Regions from separate parts of the Paraburkholderia sp. BGA-UO-ETr-F12 genome, predicted to be linked through region 1. Evidence: predicted binding sites of a transcription regulator. Region 1 holds the regulator's gene; each other region holds the start of a gene.

Region 1 (4,354 bases):
GAGGCGGCCTGAAGCAGGGCGGGATTACGGCGTAGGGCCGGTGAATCTGGCTGAGCGGGGCAAACGGGTCATTTGAGCCGAGCGCTCGCTTGTTCAGGGCGAGCGCATCAGCCAGATTGTGATTCGTTCGGCCCGGTTACGTTCGCCGGATGCGCCCTCCGGACGATCACTCGTTCAGATCGACCGCAGCCAGCTTCCAGGTGAATAAACCTTCGCGTTGCAAGATTGCCGAGTAACGCGCATCGCCGGCACCATGCTGATATGTGACGACGAACTCGTTGAGGCCGCGATAGCCCGCCGTGGTTTGCGGCGGTTGCGGTGGCGTCGCGTTGTTCTCGCTATGGGTTGGGCCGTTGGTTGTGCTGTTGGCCGCGTCGTTGCCCGTACTACCCGCAACAGGCGGGGCTGGTTCCGGTGCAGACCCAGACGCGGCAGGAGGAACCGGCGGCCGTTCGCCCGGGTTACCGCGCGGCGGCATGCCGTTCAGCAAGGCCGCCACGCCGTCGGGTGTCGCATAAGCGTCGACCAGTGGACCGATCAAGGCCACGCCGATCATGGCGCCAATCGCTGCGAACGGATTACCGCTGCCATGCCCGTCGAGCCTGCGCGTGAGCAGGCCGGTGACCTGCTGTTTCAGGCTCTCGCGCAACGCGGGAAAATCGACGTATTGATTGACGGTTTGCGCATCACGTGCGTCCGCCGCGCGCTTGAGATTATTTAGAGCTATGTAGGGCGACGCATATCCGAACCCTAATGCGGCGATCACCACAATCACAATCAAAGTGACGATCAGCGGCCGGGTGGCGCTACGTTTGGTGCGAGTTGAAACTGCCATCGAGCGGGACTCTCTATCAGGTGTCATCTAACGTGGACCGCGGCCACGTAAAAACGATCCCATGCGATGCATGGAGGCAGCCGGTTGCAGCCCACCCGCCGTGCAGCTTATGCCTCGAACACCGCGCCGTGCACGTTAGCTTCGTCGGCAATGCAACGATCGATCATGCGGCACACGGCGTCTACCGTGCCGACCATGATCAGCCGCGACGGCCCATGATAGACGCGCACCGGCGCACGGCGCGCGGGTTCAGCCGTATTCAGCCCGGAATTCAGTGACACGCGCGCAAAAGCCGGCAACGAGGACGGCAAACCTGCTTCTCCGCCCGGTGCGTCGAACAGCGATAGCGATGGAGTGCCGGCCGGGGACGCATCGATTAGCGAACAGGGCACCAGCTTGCGCAGATGGCGCAGACGACCGAACTGGCGAAAAGGCAGCAGGCGGGCAAGGCGTTCCATGAGTCTCTCCAGGCGATTCAACGTTGGGGCAGCTTTGGGTTGGCGCACGCGCAGGGCTTAGAACTCACCCGGGCGGATCAGGCCGACGGCGATACCCTCGAGCGCAAATTCCGCGCTGCCGGTTTCAACGAAGATGTTGTCGTAATCGGGGTTCTCGGCGATCAGCTCGATACCGTTCGGCCGGCGCTTCAGGCGCTTGACCGTCACGTCGTCGCCAAGGCGCGCGATGATGATCTGGCCGTCTTTAGCTTCGCTTTTCTTCTGTACCGCGAGCAGGTCGCCGTCGAAGATACCCGCGTCGCGCATGGACAGCCCGCGTACTTTCAGCAGGTAGTCCGGCTTGCTCGAGAACAGTGCCGGGTCGCACGCGTAATGCTGCGAGATATGTTCCTGCGCGAGGATCGGGCTACCCGCCGCAACGCGGCCGATCAGCGGCAGCGACAGTTGCATGATGCTGGCGTGCGGCAGCGTGAACTGGTACGGCGAATCTTCGGCGCCCCCAAGCAGGCGAATGCCCCGCGATGCGCCGGCCGCCAGTTCGATCACGCCCTTGCGAGCCAGCGCCCGTAAATGTTCTTCTGCCGAGTTGGCCGAGCTGAAACCCAGCTCGGCGGCGATTTCCGCCCGTGTGGGCGGGAAGCCGGTGCGTTCGATAGCCCGGCGGATCAAATCGAAAACCTGCTGCTGACGTGCGGTAAGTTTGGTCATGGCGCCACTGTATGTATGAACAGGTGCCTGTATTTTTATACAGTATTCCGCGCAATTCAAGCTTTACTTTAAGTTCGTGCCTTGGGGTGCCGCTCCAGCGCCGCAAACGGACGCCACAACACCCGTTTTCGTGCCGCAACGCCTTATCCGGCCGTCGTTACCACTTTTGCGTATTAAAGAATGAAGAAACATTATTTTTAATGATGAAAGCTCTTCGATAGACTGCCCTTCGAGTTGGGGCTCATGTGCACGTGACCGCGACGCAAAACAACACCACACGCTGTTTCAGCGGACCACCACGCGGAGAAAGTTGGCATGAACCATCAAGGCACGGGGCTGGCAGGCAAGACCAGAAAATTGATTGCGGCGCTCGCTTTCGGCGCAGTCGGCACGATGACCGCGGCCGGCGTCGTGACGCAGGCGCATGCAGCTGACACGACGCTGCTGAACGTGTCGTACGACCCGACACGCGAGTTGTACCAGGATGTCAACCAGGCATTCGGCAAAGAGTGGAAGGCGAAAACGGGCGAGACGATCACCTTCAAGCAGTCGCACGGCGGCTCGGGTGCGCAGGCGCGTTCGGTGCTGGACGGTTTGCAGGCGGATGTGGTGACGCTGGCGCTCGCCTACGACATCGACGCGCTGGCCAACAAGGGGTTGATCGACAAGGGCTGGCAAAAGCGCCTGCCGGACAACGCGTCGCCGTACACGTCGACGATCGTGTTTCTGGTGCGCAAGGGCAACCCGAAGCACATCAAGGATTGGGACGATCTGATCAAGCCGGGCGTGTCGATCGTCACGCCGAATCCGAAGACTTCGGGCGGCGCGCGCTGGAACTATCTGGCTGCATGGGCCTATGCCGAACATCAGCCGGGCGGCAACGACCAGAAAGCGAAGGAATTCGTCGGCAAGCTCTATAAGAATGCCGGTGTGCTGGATTCGGGCGCGCGTGGCGCGACCACCAGCTTCGTGCAACGCGGCATCGGCGACGTGCTGATCGCGTGGGAAAACGAAGCCTTCCTCTCGCTGAAGGAATTCGGTCCGGACAAGTTCGAGATCGTCGTGCCGTCGGTGAGCATTCTGGCCGAGCCGCCGGTTGCGGTGGTGGACAAGGTGGTCGACAAGCACGGCACGCGCAAGCTGGCCGAAGCGTATCTGAACTTCCTGTACAGCGAGCAGGGTCAGGAAATCGCGGCGAAGAACTTCTACCGTCCGCGTTCGAGCAAGGTGCCGGCCGAGCTGACCTCGAAGTTTCCGAAGCTGAAGCTGTACACGGTGGACGATTCGTTCGGCGGTTGGGCCAATGCGCAGAAGACGCACTTTGCCGACGGCGGTGTGTTCGATTCGATTTACTCGCCGCAGTAAGGGGCACCCGGCACAACGACATGCGCGGTTGAACGCGTAGTGACACCTCGCCAGAAAGCGCGCCCGCAAGGCGCGCTTTCTGGCCAGCCAGGCGGCCGAAAAGAGCCGCCGGTTTCAACCCTGAAAGAGTACTGAGCATGACGACGTTGACCTTCCGAAAACCGAGCGCGTTGCCCGGTTTTGGCCTGACACTCGGCATCACGGTGGCTTATCTGAGCCTCGTGGTGCTGATTCCGCTTGCGGCGACCTTTCTCAAGACCGCGACGCTCGACTGGCCTCAGTTCGTGCGCGCGGTCACGTCGCCGCGCGTGCTCGCGTCGTATCGCCTGACGTTTTTCTCGGCCCTCGGCGGCGCGCTGATCAACGCGGTGTTCGGTTTTCTGGTCGCGTGGGTGCTGGTGCGCTATACGTTCCCGTTCAAGCGCATCGTCGATGCGGTGGTCGATCTGCCGTTTGCATTGCCGACCTCCGTGGCCGGCATTTCGCTCGCGGCGGTGTACGCGGGCAACGGCTGGATCGGCCAGTTTCTCGAACCGCTCGGCATCAAGATCGCTTTCACGCCGGCCGGTGTGCTGGTCGCGCTGACCTTCATCGGTTTGCCGTTCGTCGTGCGGACCGTGCAGCCGGTGCTCGAAGAGTTCGAACGCGAGCAGGAAGAAGCGGCTGCCTGCCTCGGCGCCTCGCGCTGGCTGACGTTTCGCCGCGTCGTGCTGCCGGCCGTGTTCCCAGCCTTGCTGACGGGTTTCGCGCTGGCATTCGCGCGGGCGCTCGGCGAATACGGTTCGGTGATTTTCATCGCCGGTAATGTGCCGATGAAATCGGAAATCACGTCGCTGCTGATCATTACCAAGCTCGAACAATACGACTACGCCGGCGCGACTGCGCTGGCCGTGGTCATGCTGGTGGTGTCGTTCCTGATGCTGCTGCTCATCAACACCTTGCAATGGTATTTGCAGCGTCGCACCAGCCGTGGCGGCGCAGGTCCGGC
Region 2 (4,354 bases), on a different contig from region 1:
CCAGCACGTTCGTATTTCTGCTGGGCGCCGAAACGACAGCCGCAATTCGGCGGAATAGGATGTCCGCGTTACATCCGAAGGCGGTCTGAACGCAAGCGAGCAGACAACCCGACGCAGCTTGGACCGAAAGACAAAACCCAACTAATCCAATTGTCGGGTGCACATCACATTTAACCCAACAGCGCGTGTAGTTGGCTTCGACTATCGCCATCTCGACCTGAACCCCTTAAAGCCGGGCGGTCCGCGCTTACTCTTGGCTATAGCTTGGGCCTTCCTTTACCAGCTTGTCGAAAGCAGCGTCGCTATCGGGTGTCGGGAGAAGTCGGCCCAAGAAATTCTTCCAGCGGAACCGACGTCTTGTTATAGCCGCCCGCATCCCGTACTGCCGTAGATAGACTGCGAAACTCGTCAGCGTCCAATTCCCAGATATGCTGGCACATTTCGTCGGACGGCACCCGCTGACCACGGGTGTCACAGGGATAGGCCCAGCGATTGTTTTCCATGGTGAGCCAGCAGTCGGTCTCAGACAGCGCCGACAGGTTGAGAGCGACCTGTAGATTTTTGTCTTGGCGGGTATCTCGCGCATACCGTGGGTCAGCTGGGTGGGTCTAAGACAGTCGATTGCAGAAGTTTTCATGCATCCCTCCGCGCTGCTTGCTTCGTCTGCCCCACGCGCCGTCGCTAAGGTACCCGGGATGAGTTATCGCAGACAGGAGCCTTCTCCCGGCGAGGGGAGCCTGCGGCGCCTTGCGGCGGGCACGCGCTCCCACGGCATCGATAACTAGCGCGCCTCTGTCCCTTGCAGTTCGCTATGCTTGTGAGAATGAGTTGCCGCGTACTTTAATTCATAATGCACCCCTTTCCCCCGGCGAGTGGGCGGAAAATGCTCGCTCTCGACGCAGGTAACTTCGAAGGTGTCCTTGCCGTCCTCGTGAACGACCGCATAGATGCCAGAAGTCTTCACGATTTCACCGGGTTTATGCGAATTCTCAGCCATGTCGAGTCTCCAGTAATGCGGTAAGAGCCAAATGCCGCTCTTCATTGAGACTGTGACGGTTTCGACAGGTGGTGACGGATACTGGGGTTGATATCCTTGAGTCACACGAGTCGAGCCTTTGACAGCTCGACCGCGACACCTGCGCTAGTGAGTTGAGCGAGATTGTTTAAAGGGCCGAGAAAACTCTGAACTTACCCGCGCTGGCAAGCGACAGAGTGCGCCCGAAAACTAGCCTACTGCCGTAGACGCGGAATGTTAATTCCAGCGGCCTTCAACGCAGCATCAATCGTCATCAACTCCTGGCCAAAATCAAGTGCCCATTCTTCGCCGTCGCATCGGACGGTCATGCCGTTGTGCATCGAAATAAGATGACGCGCCTTATACAGGGCATCAACAAGCTTCGATTCGCGTTCGGCCTCCCGAACCCATTCATCTGCTCTCATGGTGGAACCTCCTCTGAGCAATGGAAGCAGGACATGAGGCCGAGCGATAGATGACGCACGGCCGTCGTTTCTCAAATAAAAGTGACAGTTCACGCCTACGAATTTGCGTGTACGATACTGTATAAATATACAGGTTTTTTGACGCCCCATGTCCAGCGCTACCGTCACGGCCGAAGAGATACACCCGTCCTTGTGGCGTGCGTCCCAGCTCGCGCGTGGCCGTGGGCGGGTCGTTGAGACCGGCTATCCCGTGCTGTCCGCCGAGCTTCCCGGTGGGGGGTGGCCGGTCGGTGCCCTTGTCGACCTGATGCTGCAGCAAGCCGGCGTGGGCGAATTGCGGCTGCTGCGGCCGGCGCTGAGTGCCGCGGGCAATCGGCCTGTCGCCTTCGTTCAGCCGCCGCATACCCCGGACGGACTCGGACTCAGCTACATCGGGCTTCCCATTGACCAGGTATTGCGGGTGAAAGCGCAGAAGACCGCCGATGCGCTCTGGTCGGCGGAGCAGATTCTGCGGGCAGGCAGTTGCGGTGCGCTCATCTTCTGGGCGCAATATGCGCAGGCCTCATCGCTGCGCCGCCTGCATTTGGCGGCGCAGTCATCCGAAACACTCTTCGTGATGGTCAGGCCTCTGGCAGCGGCACAGGATTCATCGCCCGCCGTGTTGCGGCTCGCTTTAAGACCATCGGCCGACGGTTTGACCGTCGACATCGTGAAACGACGAGGGCCAGCACGCGCAGAGCCTCTGTCGATTCCCCTTCAACCCACACCTGTATTGCTTTCCCGACATGCGCGTCTTTCTCGCCGTCCACTTGCCGAAGTTGCCGCTCGAGGTGTTTCGACCGAAGTGGTCGTCTGAGCCTGCCCACGGAAGTGCAGTCCTGGAGAAAGACAAAGTGGTCATTACCGACAGCACGGCACGTGCAGCAGGCGTGCGCCTCGGAATGAAGCGCGGTGGCGTGCTGACACTGTCGCCGGAAACGGAGATGCATGAACGCGACGCCGCCAGGGAGGCGGCGGCACAGCGCGAGGTGGGTATCGCCCTGATGCGCTTTTCACCTGAGGTCGCATTGCTTGACGAAGCGACGGTCGTGGTGGAGGTCGGCGCGAGTCTGCGTCTCTTTGGCGGGTTGCTCGCGTTGTGCCGGGAAGCGAAGACTGTTCTCGGAACACTTGGGCTTACCGCGCGCATCAGCGCTGCGCCGACCGGCCAGGGTGCATGGCTACTTGCAAAGTTCGGGAACCGCCGCGCGCTCAAGCTCTCATCGCTCGAGCAACGACTGGCCGCACTACCGATGATGGCCGTTCCAGAAGTTCGTCCGTTCGGAGACTGGTTCTCCGGACTTGGCTGCGAGACCATCGCTGACATCAGGCGTTTGCCACGCGCCGGCTTGCAGCGTCGATGTGGTGAACATCTGCTCGACTCGCTCGACCGTGCATTTGGCACCGCGCCCGAAATCTTTGATTGGCTAGAATTGCCACCGACTTTTTCCGCACGTATCGAAATGCCTGACCGCCTTGAGGATGCGGACGGCGCAGCCTTCGGTGCCCATCGACTCATTGTGCAACTGTGCGGCTGGCTTTGCGCCAAGCAGTTGGCGGTCACGGCTATAAGGCTGCTGCTCGAACATGAACGTGGGCGCGACGCTGTGGAGCCGACGGCCATCGACATCGCATTGGGCGAGCCGACATGGAAGGAGGAGCATCTCGTCAGGCTACTGAAGGAGCGGTTGCACCGGATTGAGCTGTCTGCTCCGGTAATCGCGCTGCGGCTCGATGCGTCAAAAGTGGAGTCTGCGGCGCCGGCTTCCGACACGCTGTTCCCGGAACCGGGAGGTTCAAAGGAAGACCACGCACGTCTTCTTGAGCTGCTCGTTGCGCGGCTCGGCGAAGACAACGTTCTGCGTCCCGCGCCGAGCGCTGACCATCGCCCGGAGGTCGCCAACCGCTGGGTGCCGGTGACGCTCAGGTCGAAGCAGGAACCACTTCCGCTCGGTCTGCCAAGACCCACCTGGATGCTGGACAGTCCGGTGCGGCTGCTTATGCGTCAGCATCGTCCCTTCTATGGGTCTCCGCTGCGGATGGTGTCGCCCGGTGAACGTATCGAAGCTGGCTGGTTCGATGGCGAACTCGCAACGCGCGACTATTTCGTGGCGCAGGCGGACGACCAGAGCTGCTACTGGATATACCGCGAGCGTGTCAGCAGCCGCGACGCGGAGGAAGAGCAGCGGTGGTTCCTTCACGGATTGTTCGGCTGATGCACCATGGACACAACGTTCAACGTGCTGCCGGCATACGCCGAGCTTTTCTGCCTCTCGAATTTCAGCTTCCTGCATGGCGCTTCCCATGCCGAGGAACTGTCTGAGCGCGCGGCACAGCTGGGCTATTCAGCACTCGCGGTCACGGACGAATGTTCGCTGGCTGGTGTTGTGCGCGCGCATGTCGCGGCGAAGGAAGCAAAGCTGCCGTTTATCGTCGGTTCGTTTTTCCGACTGGTCAATGCCGATGGCTCGCCTGCATTCGGAATTATCCTGCTTGCCAAAAACCGCGAGGGGTACGGCAACCTGTCCGAGCTGATTACGCTTGCCCGTACCCGGGCCGCCAAGGGCGAATATCGCCTGACGCCACAGGACCTCTCGCGCCCCGAGAAGGAATACCGGCACCTTCGCGGGATGCCGGACTGCCTCGCCATTCTTGTGCCGGATTTACCGGCCAACGAGGATGTCCTCGCTGCACAGGTCGAGTGGCTCGACGACACATTTACTGGCCGCGCCTGGGTAGGGTTGGTACTTCACCAGCGCGCCATGGATGACATTCACCGTGGCTCGGTCGAATTCATCGCGCGTAGTCAGGACGTCCCCGTGGTGGCGCTGGGGCATGTCGTCATGCACGTTCGCTCGCGCAAGCCCCTTCAGGA
Region 3 (4,354 bases), on a different contig from region 1:
CGGACGCCTCACTGGTGGGGGCCAGCAACAGCAGTTCTTCAAGCCACGCTTTTTCGGCGACCAGACCCATATCCGCCAGTGAGGCGTCATCGCCCGCTGCGGGCGGCAAGGCCAGGAATGCACAGTCCAGCCTCCCGGTGCGGACCTGTTCCAGTAGCTGGCGGGACGGGCCCGTACTCACTTCAAGCCGTGTGGCCGGGTAGCGGGCATGGTACGCAGCGAGCACGGCGGGCAGACGGCTGGCGGCCGTACTTTCCATACAGCCCATGCGCAGGACGCCGCCATCGAGACCGCCCGTGACGACATTGCGCGCCTCCTCTTCCAACGCCAGCAAACGCCTTGCATAGTCGAGAAAGCGCTCGCCGGCCGTCGACAGGCTGAGCCGCTTACCGCTGCGCACAAAAAGCTCCACGCCGACGTCCGCTTCCAGTTGCTGAATCCGCGTGGTCACATTGGACTGCACCCGGCCAAGGCGGCCTGCCGCGCGTGTGATGCTCAGTTCCGCTGCCACGATGCAGAAGATATTGAGCGACTCCAGATCCATGTTTATCTCTAAAATGAAATGATAGAATGATTTTATTCTCAATTAGAGAATTTGTCGTCGCCACCGTTCAACCCGTTCCAGAACAGGAGTCGCCATGAACTCGCTAAACCCTTTCATTGCACGACTTGGCGTTGCGTTCCCCATCATTCAGGCGCCGATGGCGGGCGTCTCCACGCCGCAACTGGCGGCCGCGGTTTCCAATGCGGGTGGACTGGGGTCCCTTGGAATCGGTGCGAGCACGGCTGATCAGGCGCGCAAAATGATCGAGGAAACGCGCAGCCTGACGCGTGAGCCGTTCAATGTGAATGTGTTTTGCCATGCGCCCGCAGAGCGCGATGCGGCGCGTGAAGCAGCATGGTTGCGCTACCTGGCGCCGCTGTTCGCGGAGGCGGGGATTGAGCCTCCGGCCGCGCTCAATGAGATCTACACGACCTTTCTGCATGACGATGCGGTGTTCGATCTGCTGATCGAGCAGCGTCCATCGGTTGTCAGCTTCCACTTTGGTTTGCCGTCCGTGGATCGCATCAAGGCGTTGCGCGACGCGGGCATCACCACGTTGGCCAGCGCCACCAACCTCCGTGAAGCAGAACTTGGCGAGCAGGCTGGCGTCGATGCGATCGTGGCGCAAGGGATCGAGGCCGGCGGCCACCGCGGCATGTTCGACCCGGACGCCGTCGACGAACAGCTAAGCACCGCCGTGCTGGTCCGCTTGCTGGTGCAGCGAACGAAGCTGCCGGTGATTGCCGCGGGCGGCATCATGGACGGTCAGGGAATCAGGGCGGCGCTGGACCTCGGCGCGGCTGCCGCGCAACTCGGCACCGCTTTCATTCTGTGTCCCGAATCGGCCGCCAATGCCAGCTACCGTGCCAATCTCAGGAGCGAGCGGGCGGCGGCCACCCGGTTGACGAGCGTGCTGTCCGGCCGGCCCGCACGCGGCATGGTCAATCGCCTCATCGCGTTCGGTGAATCGTTGGGCAGGCCTGTGCCCGCCGCGTACCCGGTCGCCTACGACGCTGCCAAGCAATTGAACGCGGCTGCAGCGAAACTGGGCAACCATGAGTTCGCGGCGCAGTGGGCGGGGCAGGGCGCGCCGCTGGCGCGCGAGCTGACTGCCGCGCAACTGGTTCAGACGCTCGTTCAGGAATTGCAAGGCTGATGGCGATGCGGTGAGGCGTTAACGACCAACGGCTGATATCGGCGCACTAGTCCTGAGTGGCCACATCGGTAGCGTTGGCCTGTACCAGTGCGCGCGCAAGCAGGTACACGACTGGCAAGTCGTCGTCGTCACGTCGCCAGTCGATGGGTTCGTCGAGATCCATCCCGGACAAACGACTGTCGCAAAACCGGACAAACGTTGAGCGCACCGCCTCGTTGTGCCTTGCCAGGAACCCCCGATTCTCGAAGACCTGTTCGTCGATTGTCAGCAGTGTCCGCCACGTCGGCAATTGCGCGCTGCTTGAGTAACGGCGACGGCCATTGTCGAGGTGACGACCCGCGACCGTGGCAATGATTTGCTGGAGATCGAGCGACGCGCTGCGGAGTGCGCGTTCGAGGGCGACCGGATTGATGTCGTGGACATCCCGATCAGGAGCAGCGTCGTTAATCATCTTGTTATCTTCCTGAAGACTCGCAGCATTAACGTTGATGTTTCAACGACACCTGGTTGCGCTCTGCCAGCAGCAGACGGATCTGCGCAAGATAGTTATCGCCAACCGTACAGTCGGCCACGGGTCGGGGCTGTTGATGAGGTGTTGGCGGACGTACGCCGAGATAGCGGCACACGGCGGACAGGTACGGTTTGCCGTTGCCTCCCAGATGTCGCGCAGCGGCAGCTACGCGCACGTCGCCGACATGCTTGCGCAGCCAGGCAAGCGTTTCGCGATCACCGTCGTTCAAGATGCGGATGAGCTGGTTCATGACCGATCCTGTATATAAAAACAGTACTGTAAATTTATACAGTATTTGGCGGGGATGCAAGTCAATTTTCGCGAGGGGGCTTTAGACAGACCTGACGATGACGCGGGATTCGCTGGCGGAGCTCCCGGCGCCGCTGACCGCGCTCGGCGCCGTGACGACCGACGATGGCCGACTACAACCTGTCAAAGCGCACGGACGTGTATGTGATGGCGAGTCCGCAGAAGGCCGTGAGCGCGAACAGCGGTAGCGCGCCGTGAGGGCGGCGACGCGCGCTTGCAGCGCTGCTGGCGATTTCTGCTCAGGAAAGTATCTGATCGATGACCCGCTGATTGCCGAGTGAATTTTCCAGGGTGAAAGCCAGATTCGCTTTCTGTCCGAGCACCGTGCTCGCAAAGTCTTCAACCATCAACTGATATTGATCGACCTCACCGAACTCAATGGTGCGTGTTTGAGCTGTTTCATCGGAGCGAAGGCGAATTTGCGCCGGGCCATATGTGCCCGGATTGAACGGTGCGTCAACGCTTAACCAGCCTTTGGTTCCGTGAAAGATCATGTGCTGCCGGCGCGACAGTTGCGTGCCGCAGTAGAACGTCATCGAGAATCCTGGGAACGCGGCCGTGCATCGCGCGAACCGGTCTGTGCCGAAACGGGCATCGAGCAAAACCTCTGCCTGGATGCGAACCGGTTCAAGTCCTGTCACAAGACGCGTGGTTACGACCGGGTAGACGCCGATATCGCGCACACCCCCGCCCCCGAGTGCAAGATTGTTCTTGAGTGCGTTGGGATCGTCGTTGAAGTAGGTGAAGGAGCCTTCGATCAGCGTGAGTTCGCCAAGCATTCCCTGAGCGAGGCTGTCGCGAACAAAAGCCCATTGAGGGTGATGCGCCACCATGAATGCTTCGCCGCATACAAGGCCGGTTTTGTCACGCAAGGCGATCAGCTCAAGCACCTGGTTGGCATTCATTGCAATCGGCTTCTCGCACAGCACGTGTTTGCCACCGAGCAGGGCTTTCTTGCACCATTCGACGTGACTGGCCGTTGGCAGCGGGATATAGATTGCGTCGACGTCTTTGCTCGCGATGACCTCGTCGTAACTGGTCAATACACGGTCGATGCCATGCCTGGTCGCGAAAATCTGGGCGCGGTCACGATCGCGGCTGGCGACGGTGATCACCTGGCCGTTGGACGAGCGTTGGATAGCCGGCACGACAAAGTTGTCGGCAATCTTTGCGGCGCCCAGTACGCCCCAGCGAATTTTTTCAGTCATTTTTGTCTCCGTGTGTTCGTGTCGTTTAACGCAGCGCGGTCAACAAACTGTCTGCAGACGTTCACTGCAGATGGCGAGTACTTCGCCGGGCTCGCGTTGCCACCAGTTTTGCGCCGAAAAAATTTCGGTTTCCACCAGACCTTCGTATCCGGCGCGTTCGACGCACGAACGCACCGACGGTAGATCGACGACCCCATCGCCCATCATTCCGCGATCCAGCAGCATGTCTTTAGTTTCGTGCAACCAGTCGCACACGTGATACGCCAGAATGCGTCCCGCTTGCCCGGCCGCTGCGATCGACGCCGTCAGTTGCGGGTCCCACCAGCAGTGGTAAACATCGACTGCAACGCCGATAAGCCCTGACCGGTCTGGATCTACGGTTTCACAAATATTCACTGCCTGTGCGATGGTGTTGACTACGGCACGATTGGCTGCGTACATAGGGTGAAGAGGCTCGAGTGCGAGCGGTACGCCGCACTCGCGTGCCGTGTCCATCAGCATCGAAATGCCGTCCACCACCTGGGTCCGCGCACCTTCCAGATCGCGGCTACCTGGTACGAGGCCACCGACCACCATCACGAAGCAACGCGCCCCGAGTATTGCCGCATCGCGCAATGCGGCCCGGT

Evidence for each region. The regulator LexA, encoded in region 1, represses DNA repair genes until DNA is damaged. The targets are predictions, from matches to a motif close to ACTGTATNNNNATACAGT.
Region 2: the regulator LexA is predicted to act here: its motif matches at 1,557-1,574, upstream of imuA (translesion DNA synthesis-associated protein ImuA).
Region 3: the regulator LexA is predicted to act here: its motif matches at 2,487-2,504, upstream of AC57B6_RS35130 (CppA family protein).

Annotation. Positions count from the first base shown of each region.
Region 1 covers NZ_JCAQOZ010000019.1:2,844-7,197, forward strand. Annotated here, with positions in the region: gene AC57B6_RS07735 (universal stress protein) at 1-12, shown strand, start outside; gene AC57B6_RS07740 (DUF2939 domain-containing protein) at 167-835, opposite strand; gene AC57B6_RS07745 (hypothetical protein) at 943-1,293, opposite strand; gene lexA (transcriptional repressor LexA) at 1,351-2,001, opposite strand; gene AC57B6_RS07755 (sulfate ABC transporter substrate-binding protein) at 2,317-3,366, shown strand; gene cysT (sulfate ABC transporter permease subunit CysT) at 3,504-4,354, shown strand, end outside.
Region 2 covers NZ_JCAQOZ010000031.1:44,021-48,374, forward strand. Annotated here, with positions in the region: gene AC57B6_RS14825 (ParB-like protein) at 303-503, opposite strand; gene AC57B6_RS14830 (hypothetical protein) at 782-997, opposite strand; gene AC57B6_RS14835 (hypothetical protein) at 1,231-1,440, opposite strand; gene imuA (translesion DNA synthesis-associated protein ImuA) at 1,589-2,296, shown strand; gene AC57B6_RS14845 (Y-family DNA polymerase) at 2,226-3,695, shown strand; gene AC57B6_RS14850 (error-prone DNA polymerase) at 3,702-4,354, shown strand, end outside.
Region 3 covers NZ_JCAQOZ010000066.1:340,668-345,021, reverse strand. Annotated here, with positions in the region: gene AC57B6_RS35145 (LysR substrate-binding domain-containing protein) at 1-544, opposite strand, end outside; gene AC57B6_RS35140 (NAD(P)H-dependent flavin oxidoreductase) at 639-1,700, shown strand; gene AC57B6_RS35135 (DUF2471 domain-containing protein) at 1,747-2,151, opposite strand; gene AC57B6_RS35130 (CppA family protein) at 2,180-2,461, opposite strand; gene AC57B6_RS35125 (Gfo/Idh/MocA family protein) at 2,760-3,728, opposite strand; gene AC57B6_RS35120 (sugar phosphate isomerase/epimerase family protein) at 3,768-4,354, opposite strand, start outside.